2 regions of the Rossellomorea sp. NPDC071047 genome follow, and region 1 is predicted to be linked to the other one. Evidence: riboswitches for the same ligand, from Rfam matches in the RefSeq annotation. Region 1 holds a riboswitch; the other holds the start of a gene.

Region 1 (4,333 bases):
AACATCCTCGTATATTGAATCACAGTAATCAACTGCTTCAATGCTCTCCCATTTCAAACCTTTTAATGCTAGGAGGTGATGCCACCCAAATGTTCCCAATCCAATCCCTCTATAGCGTCTGTTTGTCAGTTGGGCTTGCAGTACTGGAAGTTTATTAATATCAATGACGTTATCAAGTAATCTCACTCCTATGGATACGACCCTTTCCAGCTCATCATCCATGATTGTTTTGGCTAAAGAAACAGACGCCAGATTACAGACGACATAATCTCCGGGAGATTTATAGGTAATGATTTTCCCGTCTTTTATGACCTCTTCTTCCATGACGGTTGCACTCATATTCTGGGCGATTTCCGTACACAGATTACTGCAGTAAATCATTCCCTTATGCCCATTGGCATTCAGCCGATTGACTGTATCTCGGTAAAACATGTAGGGCGTTCCCGTTTCGAGTTGGGAAATCATGATCCGCTTGAAAATTTCAATTGCCGGAACCTTTTCCCTGGAAAGACCGGGACATTCTACACATTGCCAATATTTATCTCTGAACGAACCTTCTCCATCATACTCATCATAATAATCTTCCAGGGAATACCCCATGACCATCCTCACTTCATGGGGATCAAATAAATACCAATCCCCTCTCCTCTCCACTTGTTCCATAAATAAATCCGGTAAGCTGACTCCAGTGAATAGATCATGAGTACGCTGCCTTTCATCACCATTGTTTAAGCGTGTATCTAGAAAAGGAAAAATATCTTTATGCCATACATCCAAATAAACAGCTATCGCTCCTTGACGTTGACCTAATTGATCAACGGATACGGCTGTGTTATTTAATTGTTTCATCCATGGAATAACACCGGAACTTACTCCCTTGAAGCCTTTGATATTACTTCCTCTACTTCGTACCTTCCCCAGATAGATACCGAGACCGCCACCGTTTTTACTTAGTGTGGAAACATCTGTATTGCTGTCATAAATACTTCTCAAATCATCGGCTACCGTATCTATAAAGCAGCTCGATAACTGACCATGGCTTTTGCCGGCGTTGGCAAACGTAGGTGTTGCTACCGTCATATACAAATTAGACATGGCCCAATAAGCTTCTTCAATAAGCGCCAGCCGCTTTTCACGGGGTTCGTTCATAAAGAGTGTCATGGCGATGATCAGCAATCGTTCCTGAGGTAATTCAAGGATTTCACCATCATGGGACTTAGTTAAATATCGCTCTGATAGAGTGACGATCCCTATGTACGTAAACAGATGGTCGTTAGATGAATCCATGATCCTCCCCAAGGAATCAATTTCATCTTTGCTATATGATTCCAATAATGCAGACGTATATAGTTTCCTATCAGTCAAGTCTTGAATTAATTCAGAAAAGGAACTGTACAACTCGCTTTCTTCCACTCTCCTTGAATATGCGATCGTACGATAGAGTTTCATTAAATATAATTCTGCAGCCACATATGTCCAATCAGGTTCATGAGCAGTGATCCGTTCGACTGCCGCGAGGATCATGAAATGATAAAGCTTTTCTTTATTCAATTCAGATTGACCGTCTGCATACTTATAAGTCTTTTCATCGAATTCATTAAAATGAAGTTGTGGAAAGCGACTGTGGAGATTTGTTAGAACCCTTTTTGCTTCCATTGTGATCCTATGATCCTGTGATACGATTGACATCATCATTCCTCCCAAATTTATACAGTGTGGGAAGGATTCAAAAAAAGCCCATCCTTTCAAACGGATGGGCTTTTATATACGAAAGATATATGAATAGACTAAAGGGCCTACTCCAATCCTCGCTTTATCCTCCCAATTCCCGAAGAAGATAACACGTGATAAACAAGGCAGGTCTCCTGACTCGTGCTTCACCCTACTTTAAGGCCTTCCCATCGTATATGACAGTGGCAGTTCCTTATTTCGTCAGCACTTACAGTTGCGGGGACAGTTCCGGATTCACACCGGATTCCCTTTTAAGTCCATTCAGACACCCTATTCACAGGTTATAATCAATATATAGATAAAATAATTTAACAAAACACAAAATGTTGTGTTCTGTATCATCATAAACGATTGAAAATGAATTTACAAGTGAAACTATTCATTTTGTTTAGAAGTTGAAATCTTTTAATAGTATCACTCTATTACCCTCTTAAAGTCAAGAGATGAGACAAGTTAAACGATAGGAAGGAACCCCCCCATTAAAATATGCTTATAATTATTATTTTTCATGAAAAGAATAGAAGAAGATTGAATACTGCCTTCAAAAGGACACTAGTCAGCCGACACCTTCCTAAATGTTAGTTGAAGAAAATGTAGCCACTCTCTATAATTCAAATAGAAGGTTGTTTGACAGTATTCTTTGGTCCCCAATATTTTTTTATAGGCTGTTTAAATGGAGGAAAAGAACTCGATTTAAGCAGTCTCTTTTTTTTAGCATCCAAAAGAAAGTCTTCTTTCATTTTCATTTCAGCCCCGCAGTTGAAAGTCGGATGTAATCGCATACATTACAGTGAAAGAGGGACCATATTAGTAACCCGCTGTATTTCAACCTCATTACAATCTATACTTTTCGGCTTAAATACTTTCTTTTTACGGGCTTTTCCTTTAAAATGCGCATTAAGTGATTTTTTTCGAAATCACACCTTACTTCTGAAAGGGGTCTATTATGAAAAAATTATTAACGACTTTACTATTGACATTATTAACGATTGGACTAGCCGCTTGCGGTTCGAACGAGGAGAGCCAAAAACAAGCTGACGATAAAGCGAAAACAGAAGAGAAAAGCGATGGAAAGGCTCAGGAAGAGCAAGCGAAGCAAATGGAAGAAATGCAAAAGAAAATGGATGAACAAAAGATTGAAAAAGATAAGATCGTTGCTATTGTAAACGACGAAAAAATTAAAGGTGAGGATTTCAATAACGTATTGACTCAATCACAAATGCAATATCAACAGATGGGACAAGACCCGACAAGTAAAGATGCAGCAAAGAAAATCAAAGAACAAACTATTGATAGCCTGGTCGGACAAACACTCCTTATGCAACAGGCCGATGAAAAAGGCTACAAAGCATCTGAAGATGAAATCAATAAACAACTGGAAGAAGTTAAAAAGCAGTACGGTGATGAAAAGAAGTTTGAAGACGCAATGAAAAAAGCCGGATTCACAATGGACGAGTTAAAAGCTCAAATCGCTGAAAATATCAAATACACAAACTACGTTGAAAAAGAAATCAAAGTAGAAGAAGTTTCTGAAGATGAAATGAAGAAGTTTTACGATCAGTACGCAAGTCAGCAAGGTCAGGGTGAATCAAAAGATGCTCCAAAATTTGAAGAAGTTAAACCTCAAATCAAGACTCAGTTAGAGCAACAGAAAAAACAAGAAAAACTTGTTAAGCACGTAGAAGATTTAAAGAAAAATGCTAAAGTTGATGTGAAAATCTAAAGCTCCACTAAAGAAAGCCACCTGCACAGATAGGTGGCTTTCTTATGTTCTATTCCCCCTCTATGTTTTTCTCGGCTCACGAAGGGTATGGTACTACAAGGACTTATTAAGGGAGGATGAAAGATAATGACGAAAAGGACAAATGACAATCCTGAGCAAATCAATAAAGATCATGACGGCATTCTCGATCAGCATGAAAGTGAGCAAAATGTGGATCCAATTCCCCTCGATGACTTAAAAAAAGAGCAGCGGGACGAGAAAAATAAGCATCATACGAAAGATGACTCATCAAGCAAAGAATAAAACGTTAATCAAAAGCCCTGTGGGAATCCCACAGGGCTTTCTTCTTATTTAGATAACCAGTCCGTATGGAATGTTCCTTCTTTATCCACACGCTGATACGTATGAGCTCCAAAATAATCACGTTGAGCTTGCAGAAGATTGGCTGGCAGTGACTCAGAGCGATAGCTGTCATAATATGCTAAAGCACTCGCAAGACCAGGTACAGGGATACCTAATTTAATGGCTGTAGCCACCACTTCCCTCGCTTCCTCCTGATAGTTTTCAACGATTTCCTTGAAATACGGATCAAGCAGTAAATTCGTTAATCCCGGTTCACGATCATAGGCTTTCTTGATTTCTTCCAGGAAGCCTGCACGTATGATGCATCCACCTCTGAAGATCATGGAAATCTCGCCGGGCTTCAGGTTCCAGTTATACTCATCCGAAGCAGATTGAAGCTGGGCGAAACCCTGTGCATATGAACAAATTTTGCTTAAATATAAGGCTTTACGAATCATTTCGATAAACTCTTCTTTGCTACCGGAGAACTCCTTATTTCTTGGTCCTCTTAAGATTTTACTCGCCTTCACTCTTTCT
Region 2 (4,333 bases), on a different contig from region 1:
CCTACGGTCTCAGGGTTGGTACTGCTGCTAGGGGTAGATCGTAAATATGATCATCTTGCTCACCATAACTTCTTTTTCAGTAAGGACCCTAAAAATGAATTCAGGCAAATCTTCGATGAGAATAAACTGGCTGATGATCCGACGATTTATATTGGGATCTCGTCGAAATCGGATCCCGCACAGGCTCCTGAAGGAAAAGAAAACCTGTTTGTGTTGACACACGTGCCACCATTAAAAGAGGGTGAGGATTGGACTCAATACAAAGAAACTTATCGACTCAAAGTGCTGGATAAGTTGGAGAAAATGGGCGTAACAAATCTAAGGGATCATATTGAATACGAATATACCTTCACTCCTAACGACCTTCAAACCCTTTATGGGGCGAATGGTGGTTCAATCTATGGTACTGTCACAGACCGTAAGCTTAACGGAGGCTTCAAGATTCCGAATAAGAGCAGAGTGCTCTCTAATATGTACTTCGTGGGAGGTTCAACCCATCCAGGTGGAGGTGTGCCGATGGTCACACTTTCGGGACAACTGACAGCGGAACTGATCATTAATGAGCAAGTGAAGGTGAATCGATTCATTGGTTAATATGAAAAGGTGAAGGTTAAATTTAAATAATCTTCACCTTTTAGGCTTTTACTGCTTTTCTGAAGAATGATTATCTACGGTATCCGAGTTATTTACATTCTCTTCATCTTCATCAGGATAGGGGTCAAAGAAATTGACGACTTTCCCTGGACCTTCAAACCCGATAACCTGCTCTTTATCTTCTGGGTTTTTCTCATTTTTCTTCATACAAAAACTCCTTCCTGCCATTAGTTTGGCGAAAGGAGTTTTTTTCATCCCACTATTTAGTTCTTCCAATGATTATCTATAAATTGATCGCGACCTGATTTTGCCCGGTCTTGTTTATATTCATCTGGATTTTTCTTGTAGAATTTTTGATGGTATTCTTCTGCCGGATAGAAAGTGGAGGCAGGAAGAATGCTTGTGACGATAGGCTTCTTGAATCGTCCACTATTTACTATATCGTTCTTCGTTTTTTCAGCTAATTGTTTTTGGTGTTCATTATGATAGAAAATAGCTGTACGGTACTGATCCCCGCGGTCATGGAATTGTCCTCCATCATCCGTTGGGTCAATCTGAGGCCAGTATAGCTCTAATAATCTTTCATAAGGGAACAAATCAGGATTAAATGTGATTTGAACAGCTTCGTAATGTCCACTATTTCCTGCTTTTATATCTTGATATGTTGGGTTTTCAAGTTGGCCACCTGAATAACCCGACACGACATCAATAATTCCCGGTAATTCATCAAATGGCTTTACCATACACCAAAAACAACCACCTGCAAAGGTAGCGATTTCTTTTTTTTCATTCATTGCTGAACCTCCTGTACCTTATGTGCTCCTCTAAAGCAGTAAAGCGATTGCTTGAAACAGATTTTATCACGAAATAATGGAGGGGACAATCTATTAGCTTGAAGTTTGCACCTGGATTGATTCGAAAAGAAGGATTCCTGCTATTTTCAGCAAAGTTTATCAAATTTCATTCACTATCCATAGAATCTTGTGTATAATTCTGTTGAACGGAACAATTACATACGACATGAAATCAGGTGAAGCGGAAGTGACGATACTTCTTTGCTTCATAATAGGGAAGTTGGTGTAATTCCAACGCGGTCCCGCCACTGTAAATGGAAGTGAGCTGTATGAATGCCACTGTACCAATGGGTATGGGAAGGTGCAGCGAACAATGACCATGAGCCAGGAGACCTGCCTGATTTCTTTCGCACCAAATCTACGCGGATAGAAAGGTGTAATATGCATATTTAACGGTTTAAAGCCTTTTATGCATCTTACACAGCATCTCTAGTCCACTGGAGATGTTTTTTTGTCTGGGAATAAGTTCATTTACAGGAGGAAAACGTATGAAACACACATTCAAAATCATTCTCGTACTAATAGTATCTCTAGGACTCCTTTCAGCTTGCGGTACTGACGATGAAAGTGTAGAAAAGAATAAAAATAGCGGGGAAGCAAGTCAGGGACAATCTGCTTTTCCTTTGTCAGTAAACGACGCCTTGAATAATAAAGTCACGCTGGATGAGCAACCTAAGCATATTGTTTCATTGATTCCAAGCAACACAGAAATCTTATTCGAGTTAGGGTTGAATAAGGAAATTGTAGGGGTTTCAGATTTTGATAATTACCCAAAAGAAGCAGCGGACAAAGAAAAAATAGGTGGAATGGAATTTAACGTTGAGAAGATTATCGGTTTGAATCCGGATTTGGTTCTTGCTCATGAGTCCACTGCTGTGTCGGCAGAAGAAGGGTTAGAACAGCTTCGAAGTGCAGGGGTAAAGATATATATCGTACGTGATGCCAATAGCTTTGAGGAAGTGTACACCACGATGAAAAACATCGGCACATTGGTCGGTAAGAAAGATGAAGCTGAATCCGTCATTTCTGAGATGAAAGCAGATCTAGAATCCATTAAGGAAAAAGTCAGTGGTGTATCTGAAAAGAAAAAAGTGTATGTAGAGGTTTCACCATCTCCTGACATATATTCGACAGGGAAAAATACTTTCATTGATCAAATGCTATCGCTTGTAAATGCTGAGAATGTAATGAGTGAACAGGACGGATGGGTTCAGGTAAACCAAGAGGCAGTCATCGCTTCCAATCCAGACGTCATCATTACAACATATGGTTTTTATAGTGAAAATCCTAAGGAACAAGTGATGGGCCGAGAAGGTTGGAAAGATGTAACCGCTGTAAAAAATGAAGATGTCCATGACGTACATTCAGATTTGGTGACACGTACCGGTCCGAGATTAGTTGAAGGAGTAGAGGAAATTGCAAAGTCGATCTATCCGGAGTTATTTGCAGAATAAAATATGGATAACATACGGGTTGGCTGTAACGTTTTTACTTTTCGCTCTCTTTACAGGCATTTCGATCGGAACCGTCTCTGTCCCACCGATGGATATTCTGTTCATCGTTGGAGCCAAATGGTTTGGATTCCCTATACCGGGAGAAATTGATCCAATGTTTGCAAATATAGTGTACTCCATAAGATTGCCCAGAGTATTACTGGCATTATTGGTTGGCAGCTCCCTGGCAATTGCAGGAGCTTCTTTTCAAGGACTATTGCGCAACCCGCTTGCTGATCCATATACATTGGGTGTGTCTTCAGGAGCATCGGTCGGTGCTGTTATTACGTTGTTCTTTAATTGGAGCATTCCGTTCATTGGGAAGTTTACGCTTCCCTTTCTCAGTATTCTTTGTTCGATTATAACCGTCTTCCTAGTATTATGGTTTGCACAGAAGGTTGAAAGAACTATGAAAGTTGAAACCATCATATTGACTGGAATTATTTTCAGCTCTTTTTTAGGTTCCTTTATATCCTTAATGATTGCCCTGACGGGAGAGGAATTAAGACAGATTATCGGTTGGCTACTTGGAAGCGTGTCCATGAGAGGGTGGGATTACATTACGATAATATTCCCCTTTTTCTTAATTGGAGTGATCGTTTTGTTCCTCAATGGCAAGGAACTGAATGGCATGAGTTTTGGTGAAGAACAAGCCCATCACATCGGAATATCCGTACAAAAGAGAAAACTCCTTATCTTAATTGCTGGAAGTATCCTGACGGGAGCGGCTGTCGCCGTTTCAGGTACAATTGGATTTGTTGGGCTCGTAATTCCTCATTTTCTAAGAAGGATAGTAGGGCATGACCATAGACATTTACTTCCTTTGTCCATCATTGTTGGGGGAGGCTTTCTCGTGTTGGCTGATCTCATTTCAAGAACCATCATTGCACCAACCGAGCTTCCGATTGGAGTGATAACAGCTCTTATTGGTGCCCCGATGTTTGCTTATATTCTCCTGAAGAAAAGAGGGCTTTCATCATGATAGATGTAAACGGTGTTACAGTAGGATATAACGATAAAATAATCGTGGAAGACATGAATTTTCATATAGATGAAGGAGAATTCTTTGGGATTCTTGGACCTAACGGAAGTGGAAAGACGACGCTGTTAAAAGCCATGACGGGTCTGCTTCCATTAATGGATGGAAGCATAAGGTTGAAAGGAAAAAAACTGCATCATTTTTCTTCAAGGGATCTAGCCACACAGGTAGCGGTACTTCCTCAGATATCGACAGAATCCTTTTCCTATGAGGTGAGGGAGACGGTTATGCTGGGGAGATATGCTCACCAAAAAGGTCTCTTTAAAGGAACGACTGAACGGGATACTGAAATCGTGGAAAAGGTAATGGATCAAACGGGCATTACGTCCTTTCAGCACCGCTTCCTTCATGAG

The links. A riboswitch is a leader RNA that binds a small molecule or an ion and turns the genes downstream of it on or off. The one in region 1 is predicted to bind cobalamin.
Region 2: linked by a shared signal. The riboswitch ahead of ACQKFO_RS03815 (ABC transporter substrate-binding protein) and the one ahead of ACQKFO_RS18215 (ribonucleoside-diphosphate reductase subunit alpha) in region 1 are both predicted to bind cobalamin.

What each region holds. Positions count from the first base shown of each region.
Region 1 covers NZ_JBNNJT010000005.1:315,348-319,680, reverse strand. The annotation lists gene ACQKFO_RS18215 (ribonucleoside-diphosphate reductase subunit alpha) at 1-1,656, opposite strand, end outside; cobalamin riboswitch at 1,839-2,019, opposite strand; gene ACQKFO_RS18210 (SurA N-terminal domain-containing protein) at 2,678-3,454, shown strand; gene ACQKFO_RS18205 (hypothetical protein) at 3,581-3,757, shown strand; gene gndA (NADP-dependent phosphogluconate dehydrogenase) at 3,802-4,333, opposite strand, start outside.
Region 2 covers NZ_JBNNJT010000001.1:726,493-730,825, forward strand. The annotation lists gene ACQKFO_RS03800 (phytoene desaturase family protein) at 1-594, shown strand, start outside; gene ACQKFO_RS03805 (hypothetical protein) at 643-801, opposite strand; gene msrA (peptide-methionine (S)-S-oxide reductase MsrA) at 858-1,388, opposite strand; cobalamin riboswitch at 1,606-1,803, shown strand; gene ACQKFO_RS03815 (ABC transporter substrate-binding protein) at 1,937-2,902, shown strand; gene ACQKFO_RS03820 (FecCD family ABC transporter permease) at 2,865-3,923, shown strand; gene ACQKFO_RS03825 (adenosylcobinamide amidohydrolase) at 3,920-4,333, shown strand, end outside.